2 linked regions of the Adhaeribacter arboris genome follow. The protein of the gene in region 2 interacts with the protein of the main gene of each other region in a pairwise test. Links are inferred from orthologs where the notes say so. Each region holds a gene or a part of one and is shown on either strand. Other genes may lie near its edges.

Evidence for each region. Proteins that work in one complex are often made in the same cells at the same time.
Region 1: the proteins of def (region 2) and AHMF7605_RS22970 interact in binary tests that used the Escherichia coli proteins (3 or more experiments, as listed by UniProt). The link is inferred for Adhaeribacter arboris from one-to-one orthologs.

The regions. Positions count from the first base shown.
Region 1 is NZ_PYFT01000001.1:5,647,061-5,651,135, forward strand. What follows is about bases 722-3,716. They hold AHMF7605_RS22970 (aspartate-semialdehyde dehydrogenase), read right to left. Parts: upstream 2,717-3,716; coding sequence 1,727-2,716; downstream 722-1,726. Other genes in these bases: AHMF7605_RS22965 (alpha/beta fold hydrolase), read left to right, coding at 722-1,334; AHMF7605_RS22975 (lamin tail domain-containing protein), read left to right, coding at 2,865-3,716. In the rest of the region: AHMF7605_RS22960 (hypothetical protein), read left to right, coding at 1-424; more of AHMF7605_RS22965, read left to right, coding at 546-721; more of AHMF7605_RS22975, read left to right, coding at 3,717-4,075.
Region 2 is NZ_PYFT01000001.1:3,869,017-3,873,071, reverse strand. The notes cover bases 777-3,751. They hold def (peptide deformylase), read right to left. Parts: upstream 2,562-3,751; coding sequence 1,992-2,561; downstream 777-1,991. Other genes in these bases: AHMF7605_RS15970 (PQQ-dependent sugar dehydrogenase), read right to left, coding at 3,030-3,751; AHMF7605_RS15980 (cyanophycinase), read left to right, coding at 925-1,746. In the rest of the region: AHMF7605_RS15985 (hypothetical protein), read left to right, coding at 1-701; more of AHMF7605_RS15970, read right to left, coding at 3,752-4,055. UniProt on the Escherichia coli protein: Removes the formyl group from the N-terminal Met of newly synthesized proteins. Requires at least a dipeptide for an efficient rate of reaction. N-terminal L-methionine is a prerequisite for activity but the enzyme has broad specificity at other positions.

The sequences.
Region 1 (4,075 bases), 1.8 Mb from region 2 along the record:
GATTGCTTTGGAATACGCAGCTAATGAAATTGAGGTAGGAGAGAATGATGTAGTTTTGGCCTATCTGCTTACTAGAGTAGCTCAAAATAACGGTCAGAATATTCCGTTCTGGAGTGCCTTACCACAAACCTATTACGTAGATGGATTACCTATTACCTTTAATTTTGCTTATTCGAATGTGGCCTTGCTTTTAACTCTGGAAGCTGGATTTAATTTGGCTGAACCAGGCAAAGATTACACTCGCTTTACGAATGAGAATATATATCGACTGGTTATCATTCCAGGTAGAGCAGGCAGAACGGCGGGTGCACCTTTAACCAAAGCGGACCTTAGCATGTATCCCATTGATTTGAAAAATTATAAAGAAGTAGTAAAGTATTTCAAACTTAATGATACAAGCGTGAAAAAAATCACGCTTAAGTAATAAAATCAAAAATTAAGCTGGCTGACTGATATGTAAATTCAAGCATTATTTCAGCGGTGAAATAGAAAAACCCGTAAGAAGAAACACTTACGGGTTTTTTCGTGCTTAAAACAGAATAAAGATGAAAGGAGTAGATCCACAAACTGTTTCGGATTCCGGTGGTTCGGGCAAGGTACTGGTGTTTTTACATGGCTTTTGCGAAAGTAAAGAAGTTTGGAACGCTTTCTGTCAGCCTTTCCGGGAAACGTACCGGGTAATTGCCCTAGATTTGCCGGGTTTTGGTAAAAATATAGCGCCGCAGCCAGGTTATTCTATGGAAGAAGCGGCAGCCTACGTTCATAAAGTTTTGAAAGCGTTGGAAATTAAAAAATGCGCCCTAATTGGACATTCCATGGGTGGTTACGTAGCCCTAGCCTTTGCCGAAAAACATGGCAATATGGTGAATGGCTTGTGTCTTTTTCATTCCAGCGCTTTACCCGATTCTAAAGAAAAGAAAGCTATCCGCACCAAGAGCATAAAATTTATTAAAAAGAATGGCGTTTCGGTTTTTATGGATGCTTTTACGGCGCCCTTGTTTTCGCCGGTAAATCGTAAGTACTTCGCGAAAGAAATAAAAATGCTCACCGCTATGGGCAAAGAAACCCCACCAGAGGCCGTAATGGGCGCCATGAAAGGCATGCGTGACCGGAAAAAACGAATTAAAGTTTTGAAAGATGCCCGGTATCAGGTATTATTTATCGCCGGGAAAGATGATCAGGCAATAACGCTGGAACAAACCTTGGCGCAATGTTATTTACCGGCTTATTCTAGTGTGCTTTTCCTGGCAAAAACCGGTCACCAGGGTATGTTCGAAAAGCCGCTGGAAACCCGTAATGCCTTGCGCAGCTTTGCCGAAAATAGTATAATCTGAATCGCGGATTTTCGCGGATTATAAATTACCAGAATTGGAAGGTAAAGTTTGAATAATAGCATTAAAAAGCTCCCTGCCTCCGAAAAACTGGGCGATCTGGTTTTAACAGGATAACTATTTTGGCAAGTATGGTAATCATTCCAAGCTCATTCTATGCTTTCAAATTCTTCTATCCGTGATTCAGATAAAATCAAGGCAATCCTTTAATCTTACAAATCAAGGTTCAGACAATATAAAAAGCCCCAACGCTTCTGCCGGGGCTTTTTATAACTTTATAAATGTAAGTACTTCAACGAAAATAGTTTAGACTATAATTTATTATAAATTCTTAATTTTAAAAATTTACTAGTCGAGCAACAAGCAACTACTAACGAACAACTACTTATTTGCTATTACACTAAATCATGCGCCAGTAAATATTCGGCAATTTGTACCGCGTTGGTAGCGGCGCCTTTGCGCAGGTTGTCCGCCACAATCCACATATTTAACGTGCGATCCTGGGTTTCATCTAAGCGCACGCGGCCTACCAATACCTCATCTTTCTGGTGAGCATCTTTGGGCATCGGATATTTCAAATTTTTTACGTCATCCACTACCACTACTCCCGGAGTTTTTTCTAATAGAGCATACACCTCTTCTAAAGTAAAATCTTTTTCAAATTCCACATTCACCGATTCGGAGTGCCCGCCCATTACCGGAATCCGGACGGTAGTAGCCGTAACTTTTACGCTATCGTCGCCGAAGATTTTCTTGGTTTCTTTCACCATTTTCATTTCTTCTTTGGTGTAGCCGTTTTCGGTAAATACATCAATGTGCGGAATTACGTTTAAATCAATCTTATAGGGGTAAGCCATTTCGCCTTCTTTACCGGCGCGCTCGTTCATCAGCTGGTCCACGGCTTTTTTACCGGTACCTGTTACAGATTGATACGTAGAAACCACAATTCGCTTAATTTTAAAAGCTTTATGCAGTTCATTCAAAGCCACCACCATCTGAATGGTAGAGCAATTGGGGTTGGCAATTATTTTATCTTCTTTCGTTAATTCCTGGGCGTTTATTTCGGGTACAACCAATTTCTTGGTGGGGTCCATCCGCCAGGCCGAAGAATTATCAATTACCGTAATGCCAGCCGCGGCAAAATTAGGAGCCTCGGCTAAAGAAGTGCTGCCTCCCGCCGAAAAAATTGCAATCTCCGGTTTTGCCGCAATCGCATCTTTTACGCCCATTACAGTCAGTTCCTTACCCTTAAAAGTTTTCTTGGTACCAATGGATTTTTCAGAAGCTACTAATAATACTTCGTCCACGGGGAAATTTCTTTCCTCCAATACTTTTAAGATTTCACCGCCTACCAGGCCGGTGGCACCTACTACTGCTACTTTCATGGGGTTTAATTGAATTAAAAAAAATAAAAAATGTTAGCTATACGTTGCTGAAAACCAGATTCAAGTCAAATAACAGTTGTTTAGTGACTTAAAACTTTTTCAAAACGAGGCGCAAATAAAATATATTTTTCAAGACTAACTTCTTTCTATGCGAAAAATTTTACTTTTCTTTTTCTTATTTTACAGATTTATCAGCTTCGCGCAGTTACAGGAAGATTTTACGGATGGAAATTTTTCGCAAAATCCGGTTTGGCAAGGTAACGTGGAAGCTTTTATTGTTAACCCGGCGCAGCAGTTACAGAGTAATGGCCCGGCGGTTACCGGTACCCAACTGCAATTAACTACGGCTTCGCCCTCGGCGGTAGATGTGTCCTGGGAATTTTGGGCGCAGCTTAATTTTGCTACTTCTTCCAGCAATTACGCCGATGTTTATTTGTTATCTGATTCCACCAACTTGGCCGGTAAAAACAGCGGTTATTTTGTTCGGCTTGGCGGCACCGCCGACGAAGTAAGCCTGTTCCGGAAAGATGCGGGCAAAACACCCGTGAACATTATTAACGGAACGGATAAAACCCTGGCAAGCAGTACAGCAAATACGGTAAGGGTAAAAGTAACGCGTAGTGTAGCCGGTCAATGGGAACTGGTCGCTGATTTTTCGGGGAAAGGCACTAACTTTGAATCGCAGGGAACCACTACCGATAGCACCTACCGGCGAGCCGCTTTTTTCGGTATTTTAGTAAAGTACTCCTCGGCTAATTCTAAAAAATTCTTCTTCGACGATATCCGAATCCGCGATACCAAAGCTCCTTCGTTGCTGGCTATTAATCGAACAGGCCCTCAGACCATAGACGTAATTTTTAGTGAAGCAGTAGAATTAGCGTCCGCCGAAGCAATTGGAAATTATATTCTTAACCCAACCAACGTGCATCCGCTTACTGCTACCCGCGACCCTGGCAACGAAAGTTTAGTGCATCTTACATTCGCTGATGAATTCACCAATGATACCAATACTTTAACGGTAAATAATGTCCGCGATTTGTACGCGAACGCTCAAACGGGGCCGGAGAGCCGTGCTTTTACTTATTCGCGACCGGTGATAGCCCTGCCCGGCGACGTGCGCATCACCGAAATTCTGGCGGATTATTCCCCAGCTGTAGAGTTACCGGAAAGTGAGTTTTTTGAGATGTATAATACCAGTGCTAAAACCTTTAACCTGGCCGGATGGAAGTACTCCGATGCTACCACCTCTGCCGGAACATTTCCGGCATTTTCTCTGCGTCCGGGGGAGTACGTCATTGTGTGCCGGACTACCGATACTTTAGAATTTAAAACTTTCGGTAAAGTAGTAGGATTAAAAAC
Region 2 (4,055 bases):
CCGGCTTTATAATGGCCCAAAACCCGAACAATGGTTCCGACGACCAAGCCATTACGCTTGCCGACAAAGTAATTAAAAATATGGGGGGCGCAAAGAATTGGAACAACACCCGGTTTATTGCCTGGAGCTGGCGGGATCAATACCACATCTGGGATAAATACGAAAATAAGTTTCGCTATGAAAAAGATACCTTGGTAGTTATTTCGGATTTAAATATCAAACAAGGAACCGTTTATAGTAAAGGTAAAGTGTTGGCCGATGAAGCGAAACGCCAGGAAATATTGAATAAGCAATATGCCGTTTGGGCAAACAATTCGTATTGGTTTCTCATGCCGTTTAAGCTCCGGGATAATGGCGTTACGCTTAAATATAAAGGTGAAGGAAAAACCCAAGCCGGCGCCGATGCCGATTTAATAGAACTTACTTTTCAAAACGTGGGCGTTACCACGAATAACCGCTACATTATAGCCGTCGATAAAAAATCAGGTCTGGTTACGGAGTGGTCTTATTTTAAGAATGCTACCGACGAAAAACCTGGATTTACCCGGCCTTGGACAAATTATCAGAAGTACGGCAAAATAATGATTTCTTCCGGCCGCGGCGACGAAAAAATGAATATGAAAGATATTGTGGTGAGTCAGAATGTAAACAGTGATCTTTTTAATAGTCCTACACCGGTGAACAAGGCTCTAGTAAAGTAATTTTCTCTGGTATTAATAAGTGTTTATGCCTATAATAATTAGTGGGCATACAAGGATTGGCAGTAAGCAAACCAATGCTGATTTCTCCCTAAATACTGTCCGTAAGCTAGTTGATAATCAGAACTAAAATTTCTTGAACTATATTTTGCAGCTATAGATAACCTGTTGCTCCCGGAACAAGTATGCAAAAAAGGTTTCTTAGGAATTTTTAGAAAAATAGCGCATGGTAAAACCCAAAGGTACTTTAATTGCTCTTGGCGGCGGCGACGATGATGGCTTGCTGCAACTCATCCGGGCCGACTATTGCCACGCCCGTTCAGTAGTGGAAGTAATTACTACCGCTGCTCCTTCTCCTCAGGAATCAGGCGTAGCGTATCAGGAAGCATTTGTGGAGTTAGGCTTAAAAAATGCGAATGTAATGCACATTGATGAAGAGAACGAAGCCGATAAGCCGGAGTATTTAGAACGGATTCGCCGGGCGGATGTATTCTTTTTTACCGGCGGTGACCAGCGCCGCATTAACCAGTTTTTGCTGGATACCGAGGTGCAACGAATAATGCAGCAGCGTTACCGCGAAGAAGAAATTGTAATTGCCGGTACCAGCGCTGGGGCTAGTGCTATTTCAAATCGCATGATTTACGAAGGCTATGGTTCAAATTCGTTAGTAAAAGGAGAAACGAAAACTTGTTCCGGCTTATCGTTCGTGCAGAAAGTATACATTGATTCGCATTTTACGGAACGGGGCCGGTTTGGCCGCTTAGCGGTGGCCATTGCTAAATGGCCGGATTATATCGGCATTGGGCTCGGCGAGGAAACCGGGGTTATTATTAAAGAAGGTGATCTGGTAGAGGTATTCGGGCCGGGCGTAGTAACCATTATCGACGGCAGCCAGATTGAGTATTGCAATATTGATGAAGTAGCCTACGGTTCACCTATTGCGGTGGAGCATTTGGTTATGCACTTACTCGTAGAAGGGCACTGCTATTCTTTATCCGACAGAAGATTACAACCTATTCCCCGGCAAGTTACTGATACTAATAGTTAAATTTCAATAAGTGGTTATTCGTTAGTAGTGGCTTGTTGCTCGATGGGTAAGCTTTCGAAAATTAAGAATTTATAACAAATTATAGTCTACACTAATTGCGTCGAAGTGCTTATACAGCAATAATAAAAAACTTTCTCTTACGTCATTCAAAAAGAACCTGATCAAAGCGAGATTTAAAATAAATAAATACTTTCAGAATGATAGAAATGGAGTGGTTACTAAAATGGTTTTGGCCGGAGTAAAATTTAAAGTTTTTTGCCGTTGTAAAAGCGCATCACGTAATCGGCATCTACGTCGCCTTTGCTTATTTTGGTAAGCTTACTTTTTAGCAGCCGTTTCCGGAAACCGGATAAATGGTCGGTAAATAAAACGCCTTCAATGTGGTCGTATTCGTGCTGGATAATGCGGGCTACCATGCCGTTAAAGGTTTTTTCGTGTTTATTCCAATCTTCATCAAAATACCGGATAATGACATTCGCCGGCCGGATAACGTCTTCCCGGATGCCCGGAATACTTAAACACCCTTCTTCAAAAGCCCATTCGTCGCCGTTTTCTTCTAAAATTTGCGGATTAATAAAGGCTTGTTTCACGGCTAATTTTTTCTTCTCTTCATCTTCTTCAAACGGCGCCGAATCAATAACAAATAAACGCAGACCTTTACTAATCTGGGGAGCAGCCAAGCCTACTCCATGGGCATGGTACATTGTATCATACATATCGGTTACCAGTTTTTTCAGGTCCGAGTAATCATCTGTAATTTCTTTGGTTTTGGAGCGTAAAACCGGGTCACCGTAAGCCGTAATCGGATATATCATAATTAAAAAAGCACTTTCTGATATTAAATACTATATAGTAGATTAAAACATTCGCAGAATAAGATAGGTTCTGGTAAAACTTATTCCGAATGCTGCCGGCAAAATTAAGAAGAAATTCAAAGAAGTTTTACTGTACTTTAGCTCAGCTATCCAAAAAAACGTTAATAAGGCAAGAATATTACTGTTTTATAGTAACAAGTAAGAGTTTTTAACTATCTCGTACAGAACTTTTTGCTAAATGCTATGAATGTGAAGAAATAAATAAACTATACATCAGAACAGATAATAGTAATTAGTGCCTGGCCTAATTAGAAATTAAGGCCAAAAGGTTTTCAGCTAGAAAGAATGAAAAAACTAGGTATAAAAAAGGAAAGCGCCAATTTAAAAACCGGCACTTTCCTTTTTTATACTAACTTAAAGTTTATACTAGCCCAAAGAGGGTATAACTTTTTTACGGTTAAGGTTTCTTTACATTTTCTTGGTAAACTTATAGATTTTACCGTTGGCATGCCCTACCACGTAAAGCCCTTGCTGACTATCTTCGCCAAAGGAAGAAATGCCATCCGCAACTTTCGTAATTAATTCATTTTTAACCGCCGTATTGTTATCAAAAGTTAAAGCCCAGATATTCCCCGATACATAATCACCGTAAATATATTTTCCCTCTAGGCCGGTTAAATTTTTGTCGCGGCAAACAAAGCCACCCGTTATGGAGCGCCCGTTTTCGGTATTTTGCGGGTAGCTCCAGATAGGCTCTTCCAGGCCGGTTGAGTCGCAAGTAGCCGCTCCGTAACAAGTATTACCTTCCCGGATTTTCCAGCCGTAATTCCCGCCTTTTTTAATAATGGAGATTTCTTCTATGTTATTTTGCCCTACATCGCCGGCCCACAAGGTTCCCGTTGGCCGGTCGAAACTGAAACGCCAGGGATTTCGCAAACCATACGCATAGATTTCTTCCCGAAAACCTTCAGTGTTGCCTTTATAGGGATTGTCGGCGGGAATAGCGTAGGGTAGGTTGCCGGAAGTCGCGTTCACATCAATTCGTAGAATTTTGCCTAATAGCTTTTGGCGGTTCTGAGCGTTATTTTGCGGGTCACCGCCACTGCCGCCGTCGCCGGAAGCAATGTATAAATAGCCATCGTTACCAAAGGCAATTTTACCGCCGTTGTGGTTATCGTAAGGTTGCGCGTAGGTTAACAAAACTTGTTCGCTGTTCGGGTCGGCTATGTTCGGGTCGGCAGCACTTACTTTAAACTGGGATATTACCGTTTCCAGAGGGTTGCCGCGCGTATAGTTCACGTAGAAGTAGCCATTGGTTTTAAAATCCGGATGGAAGGCTAACCCGAGTAAGCCCCGTTCGCCGCCGGAAACTATTTTCGTACTTAAGTCCAGAAATACCGGCGCATTAGCAACTGTTTCCTGGTTAGGGAATACATGAATTTTACCCTTCTGCGAAACTACAAAGATTCGATTTGTTTCATCTGCGGGACTGGT